Regions from separate parts of the Arthrobacter sp. NPDC097144 genome, predicted to be linked through region 1. Evidence: predicted binding sites of a transcription regulator. Region 1 holds the regulator's gene; the other holds the start of a gene.
The links. Region 1 encodes LexA, which represses DNA repair genes until DNA is damaged. Its sites were predicted from a motif close to TCGAACANNTGTTCGA; they were not measured.
Positions count from the first base shown of each region.

Region 2: the regulator LexA is predicted to act here: its motif matches at 1,976-1,991, upstream of ACIQXM_RS05040 (DUF6504 family protein).

Region 1 is NZ_JBIWDW010000001.1:45,028-48,438, reverse strand. It holds gene ACIQXM_RS00225 (ATP-dependent DNA helicase) at 1-1,089, shown strand, start outside; gene lexA (transcriptional repressor LexA) at 1,184-2,029, opposite strand; gene ACIQXM_RS00215 (LysM peptidoglycan-binding domain-containing protein) at 2,887-3,162, shown strand; gene ACIQXM_RS00210 (histidinol-phosphate transaminase) at 3,348-3,411, shown strand, end outside.
Region 2 is NZ_JBIWDW010000002.1:285,209-288,619, reverse strand. It holds gene ACIQXM_RS05045 (DNA polymerase III subunit alpha) at 1-1,567, opposite strand, end outside; gene ACIQXM_RS05040 (DUF6504 family protein) at 1,580-1,891, opposite strand; gene ACIQXM_RS05035 (MDR family MFS transporter) at 2,052-3,411, opposite strand, start outside.

The DNA.
Region 1 (3,411 bases):
AACCGCATCCGTGAAGCGTGCCGCGTGGCTCTCTCCGATTCGAAGCCCGAGCCGGGGGATACGGCCGACGGCGGCCGCCAGACTGCGCGCTCCCGGCTGATGGCGGTGCTGGAGGTCTGCGAACGGCTGGTTTCGGCTCCGGCTGCCGGCGAAGTGATCTGGGCATCCCGGCCCAGCTCGTTCTCGCCGTCGGGCGGGTTCTCACCCCCGGACGAAACGGCCCCGGCCACCTTGAACGTTGCTCCGCTGTCAGTGGCGGGGCGGTTGCGAGAGGGATTGTTCGACGGGCATACCGTAGTCCTGACCTCGGCCACCCTGGCGATTGGCTCCGAGTTCGGCCCGGTGGCAGGTGCCCTGGGTCTGCTGGGCCCCGGTGCGCCGTCCTGGACCGGAACCGACGTCGGCAGCCCCTTCGACTATCCCCGGCAGGGGGTGCTGTACGTGGCCAAGGACCTGCCGAAGCCGGAGCGCGGTACCTCGCAGGCTCAGCTGGACGAGATTGAAGCATTGCTGAAGGCATCAAATGGCGGTGCCCTGGGTTTGTTTTCCTCCCGCCGGGCTGCTGAAGACGCTGCGGATGCCATGCGCAGCCGGGTGGATTTCCCCATCCTGTGCCAGGGGGAATCTTCCATGTCCTCCCTCGTGAAGCAGTTCTCGGAGGAACCTGACACCTGCCTTTTCGGCACCATGTCACTGTGGCAGGGCGTTGATGTTCCGGGGGCTGCCTGCCGGCTTGTGCTGATCGACCGGATTCCGTTCCCGCGCCCGGATGATCCGCTGATGACCGCCCGTACCCGCGCGGTGGCCAAGGCCGGGGGCAACGGCTTCATGTCCGTGTCGGCCACCCATGCGGCAGTGCGTCTGGCACAGGGCGCCGGGCGGCTGATTCGTGCTGCGGGGGACCGCGGCGTGGTTGCCGTCCTGGATTCCAGGCTCGCCACGGCCCGTTACGGGGGTTTCCTCCGTGCCGCGTTGCCGCCGTTCTGGTCCACTACGGACCGTTCAGTGGTGCTGTCGGTCCTTGGCCGTCTGGCGGAGCAGTCCGCAGCCGAGGAGCATGCCACAGGCAAGCCGGGAGCCCGAACATAAGGGGCGGAACATCAGGGAACGCAAATGGCGGCCGGAAGAATATTCCGGCCGCCATTTGCGTCCCGGCGTGGGGCCCGGGACGGGGATTTTCCCGCTAGAGCGAGCGCATCACCGAGACAACCTTGCCCATGATGACTGCGTGGTCGCCCACGATCGGCTCGTAGCGCGTGTTCTGCGGCAGCAGCCAGGTGTGGCCGTTGCGCTGCCGGAAGGTTTTGACAGTGGCCTCGTCATCAAGGAGGGCGGCCACGATGTCACCGTTTTCCGCTGTTGGCTGGCGGCGGACAACCACCCAGTCGCCGTCGCAGATGGCGGCGTCCACCATGGAGTCACCCGAAACCTTCAGCATGAACAGATCGCCGTGGCCCACCAGCTGGCGCGGCAGCGGCATGATGTCCTCCACGACTTGCTCCGCGAGGATGGGACCGCCGGCTGCGATGCGGCCAACGAGGGGCACCATTGCGGTATCCACGGCCGTGGCCAGCTCCGTCACGGATGCCAGTGCCGGGGCGGACGCAGCCGCGGCTCCGGCGCCTGCCGCGGCATCAGGAGCTGCGTCGGAGCCGGCGGCTGCCTGGGCGGATCTCGTGGCGGTCCCGGCCGTGCCGGTCTGGTCTTCAGCGGAGCCTGCGGCACCTGCCGTGCCGTCCCGCAGCATCAGTGGAATCAGGATTTCCATGGCGCGGGGCCGCTTGGGATCACGGCGGATGTAGCCGAGCTTTTCCAGCTGCATGAGCTGATGGGTGACGCTGGAGAGGCTGGCCAGCCCCACCGTGTCACCAATTTCGCGCATGGTGGGAGGGTATCCGTTGGTACTCACCGACCGCTGGATCATTTCCAAGACGGTCTTCTGCCGTGGTGTGAGCCCCTTGACACGCGCACGGGTGCCTGCGGCAGCTGGCTTGTTGGTGCTGTCTTCGGAAGCAGTGGTGCGGGCCACGTGGGGTTCCCTTCGGGTCAGCTGGTCCGGGAGGTGCCGGAGCTGGTTTGGTCTATGGCTGGCGGTTATGTCAGTGGCAGCTGATTCAGTGGTCCCAACGAACCTTTCCGGGGCCGACGCTCCGGATCCGGTCCGGTTGACACCGGATGAACCTCTTCCATGCCCTCAACGCTAAGGGAGTGGAGCAACGTTTTCAAACATTTGTTCGAGCGAGTCTCGACTTTGTTAGTAGATAGGTGCTAGAAATGAGTTCGCAACAATCGAACACACTTTCGACAACAGTTCTCCGCTCCGGCGCAAGGACGTCAGATAACTTCCAATCGTTCGAACATGGCTTCGGGTTATTTCCGATGTCGACGAACCGGAAAGGTGCAGCAATGCCCACTCAAACTTTCAGGCCTATTCAGATCGCCAGACCCAAGCGGGCCAAGTCCACTTCAGCTGTCACACCCAAACTGACTGTTGTATCTGGCCAAAAGGTTGTGCCCGGCAAGAACCTGCTGACAGACCGGACGGATGTTGCTGAGCGAACGCTTGTCGCCAGCCAAGCCGCATCGGCCGGCCGGGCTGCAGTGAAATCTCCCCGCCTCTCCCGCTTGCGCTTTCCTTCCAAGGTGCCCTCCCTGTGGACCCGGGGCGGGACTCCGGTGCCTTCGGCAAATCCGTCACCCTCCGTTCTGGTCTCTTCAGCTGCTTTGGCGCCTTTAGCAGCTCCTGCTGATTCAAGTGCACCGGCTGTTTCAAGTGCACCGGCTGTTTCAAGGGCATGGGCCGTTGGAGCTGCACAGGCTGCATCAGTTCTGCCGAAGGCTCCGGCCCGCCCGCACGGACTGCATCTCACGCGACGGGGACGGCTGGTGTTCATCGGCCTGCCGATCATGCTTACCGCCGCAGCGGCGCTGACGCTTCTTGCGTTCTTCACGGCCCCTGCCATGGCCTCCAGCGGAGCCCCGGAGGTCACCCGAACCGTCCAGGTCAGTGTGGCTGCCGGCGAGTCCCTGTGGGAACTTGCCGAAGAATTCGCCCCGGAACGCGACCCGCGGGACGTGGTTGCGGACATTATGGAATTGAACAACCTTTCCAATGCGAGCATCCGCGCTGGGATCCAGCTGTACATCCCCGTTGAAGGCTGACGCTGTTACACCGCTGCAGAACTGCACCCCCCCGCAGAACTGCACCCCCCCCGCAGGACTACACAACTGCACCACTACACAACTGCACCACTACGCAACTGCACCACTACACAACACGGCGTAATAACGCCGGCCCGTCTGTGCGGCGATTCTTCCCGCTCGACAACAAGTCTTAAGCTGTACAAGTGACTGAACAGCTGCAAAGACTCAACCGACTTCCCCTGCGCGATGACCTTCGCGGCCTGACGC
Region 2 (3,411 bases), on a different contig from region 1:
GCCGGTTTCCCTCCACCCGTCCGGCAATATCCCGCAGCTCCGGTTTTTCCGCGAGCGCCTCACGGAACTTCCGGGCGGAGAATCGCCACAGCTGTTTGGCCACTGCCCCGATGTCCTCTTCGGCCAGGCCCAGGGCCATGCCGGCGTCGCGCACCGCGCCGCGGGCCCGGTAACCGTTCTGCATGCTCATCAAAGTGACGCGTTCGGCCCCGAAACGTTCAAAGATGCGGTGATAGACGTTGTGCCGTTCGGCACTTTCCACATCTATGTCGATGTCCGGCAGGGTGGAGCGGTCGCGGGAGAGGAAGCGCTCAAAAATCAGGTCATGGGCCAGCGGATTGACGTGGCTGATGCCCAGCAGATAGTTCACCAGGGAGGACGCCCCTGATCCGCGGGCCGCCGCCCGCACCCCCATGCCGGTGATCATCGCGGAGACCTCCGCCACGGTCAGGAAGTAGGAGGCGAATCCCAGCCGCTCAATGATGCCCAGTTCGTGGGCCAGCCGGTTGCGCAGGCGCGCTTCACCGCCGGCGTCAAGTGCCGGAAACCTGCGGCCGATGCCCGCTTCGCAGCGGCTCACCAGCTCGGTCATGGGCTCGGCGGCAATACCGATCACCGAGGCTTCCGGAACCACCGGCTGCTTCCAGCCCATGTCCCGGACCGGATCCATCCGGCAGGCATCGGCGAGCGCTTCGGTTGCGCGGAGCAGCCGCGATGCACCCGACGCCCCGTAGCCCGCCTCGGTGCTGATCTCCCGGGCCAGTGACTTCATCTGCGCCGCGCTCTTGAGCCACCCCTGCCCGTTGGGCTGCAGGTCCGGCAGCCGTGCCAGGGAGGTCAGCGCCCGGGCGGCATCCAAAACATCGGCGGTGGCGGCGCCGTCGGCATCCACGTAGCGCACCGCATTGGTGAGGATGGCCGGCAGCCGCATTTCATCCGCCAGCCGGAACATGCGTACGGCGTGGGCCAGGCTGAGGTTGGCTCCGGGGGCACTGAGGTGGGCCACCACCTCCACGGCGAGCGCTTCGCGTGGAAGGGCGGCCTGCCAGCGGGCAAAAAGCGTGCGGGCAACGGCGTAGCTGCGGCTGCGCATGGCCTGCCCGACGTCGGACCAGGGGCCCACCAGGACGGTCAGGACCGGTTCACCGCCGGTCCCGGATGCAGCCCGCGAGGCCAGCTGCGCCGTGGTCACTCCCACCGGTTTGCTGCCCTTGCGCGCCGCCGACGGCGAGGTGCCGGCGTGGGCGTCGGAGATCAGCCGGCACAGCGCCCGGTAGCCTGCGCCCCTGTTTCCGCCGCGGGCCAGAACCACCACGCGGCCGGTAACGGGCGGGGCACCGCCGGCATCCGGCTCGCCCAGCACGGCAAGGTCCACTCCCACGATCGGATCAATTCCGGCATCCATGCAGGCGCGCAGGTGCTTCACTGTTCCGTACAGTCCGTCACGGTCGGTGCAGGCCAGTGCGTCCGCCCCGTCTGCTGCGGCGGCCTGCGCCATTTCCTCCGGCCAGGACACCCCGTAGTGGGCGCTGAAGGCGGTGGCGGCGTGCAGATGGGTGAAACTCATGGCAGGCGGTTCCTAGGCACTTTCCCGCAGGGCGTCATGAATGCGGATCAGCCGCCAGCGGCCGGAACGGATGTCATGGGAGATGTCCAGGGTCCGCAGCGGCGAGCGCGGGGTTCGCCGGGCCTGGACCCGCCAAATCTCAGAGTCCACCAGCCCGGGGCCGCGTCCGCGTTCTGCCCGGGATTCTTCCTCCCACCAGTTCCGGCGCTCATACCAGCGCACCGGATCCGCTGCCACCTTGTAGGTATGGCCGCTCCAGACGAGCCGGAGGGGCTGGCCTGCGGGCGAGCACACCACCTCTATTGCCTCGCTGAAGACACCCATTTTCCGATTCCTTCCCGCCGGCAGGCGTGTACCCGCGGTTACGCCGGCCCTGTGCTTGGACTGATTACCGGAACGGCAATCGATTAGAACGTATGTTCGAACAGAGTCCAGTGTACGGCCAGCAGCTGACAATCGGCACCTCTCCCGGGCACCTGTCTTTCTAGGCTTCCTCCTTCGCCTCAGTACGCACCGAAGTGGAGAGCGGTGTCTCCTTGATGAACAGGCACAGCACCAGGCCCGCCGCCACGATGGGCACGCTCAGCAGGAAAATTGGAGGCAGCGCATGGCCGAAGGCCGCGGCAACAAAATCCTGCACCGGAGCGGGCAACCCGCGCAGCATGGCAGGACTCAGGGAATTGATGTTGCCGCCCAGGGCCTCCCCCGCCCCTGGCGCACCGGAGGGAGCGGAGGAGATTTCGTTGCCCAGCCGATGGATGAAAATTGAGCCAAACAATGCGATGCCGAAAGAGGCCCCGATCTGCCGGAAATAGTTGGCTGCGGAAATCGCGGCCCCCATCGACCGGCCCGGCACGCTGTTCTGCACAATCAGCACCAGGTTCTGCATCAGCATCCCGATCCCCAGTCCCATCACCAGCATGCCGGCGGCGGTGAAGCTGTACGGCGTCGTATCCGAAATCCGCGACAGCAGCACCAAGCCGGCCATGATCACGGCGCAGCCCAGGATCGGATAGATCTTGTACCTCCCGGTCCGGGAGATCAGCTGCCCGGTGCCGATCGAGGTCAGCAGCAGCCCGCCCATCATCGGCAGCATCATCAGCCCCGACTCGGTGGCGGTGGCCCGGTTGACCATCTGCAGGAAGGTTGGCAGGTAGGAAATGGTGGAGAACATCGCGATGCCAACTGAGATGCCCACCAGCACCGGCAGCAGGAAGTTCCGGTTGCGGAACAAATCCAGCGGCATGATTGGTTCCGCAGCCCGCTTCTCCACCCGGACAAACACGGTGCCGGCAACCAGTGTCACCACGGCCAGGCCGAGGATCTGCGGACTTGACCACGCGTAGGTGGTGCCGCCCCAGCTGGTCAGCATGATCAGTGCGGCGCTCGCGACAGCCAGGAGTGCGGCGCCGGAGTAGTCCAGCTTGGGGCGGGCCCCCTGCGGCTTGACCAGGTGCAGGGACGTAATGACGACGGCGAGCGCCACCGCCCCGATGGGCAGGTTGATGTAGAACACCCAGCGCCAGGACCAGGCGTCCGTGATCCAGCCGCCCAGCAGCGGTCCGCCCACGGAGGCCAGCCCAAACGCTGCTCCGATCAGGCCCATGTACTTGCCTCGCTCCCGGGGAGAGACGAGGTCCCCGAGGATGGCTTGGGCGCCGATCATCAGGCCTCCGCCGCCAAGGCCCTGCAGGGCGCGGAAACCGATCAGCTCACCCATGTTCCGGGCCAGTCCGGAGAGGACGGACCCCAGCAGGAACACCGCAATGGCAAAGACGAAAATGCTCTTGCGGCCAAAGAGGTCACCGAGCTTCCCGTAAATCGGCAGCCCGATGGTGGCTGCC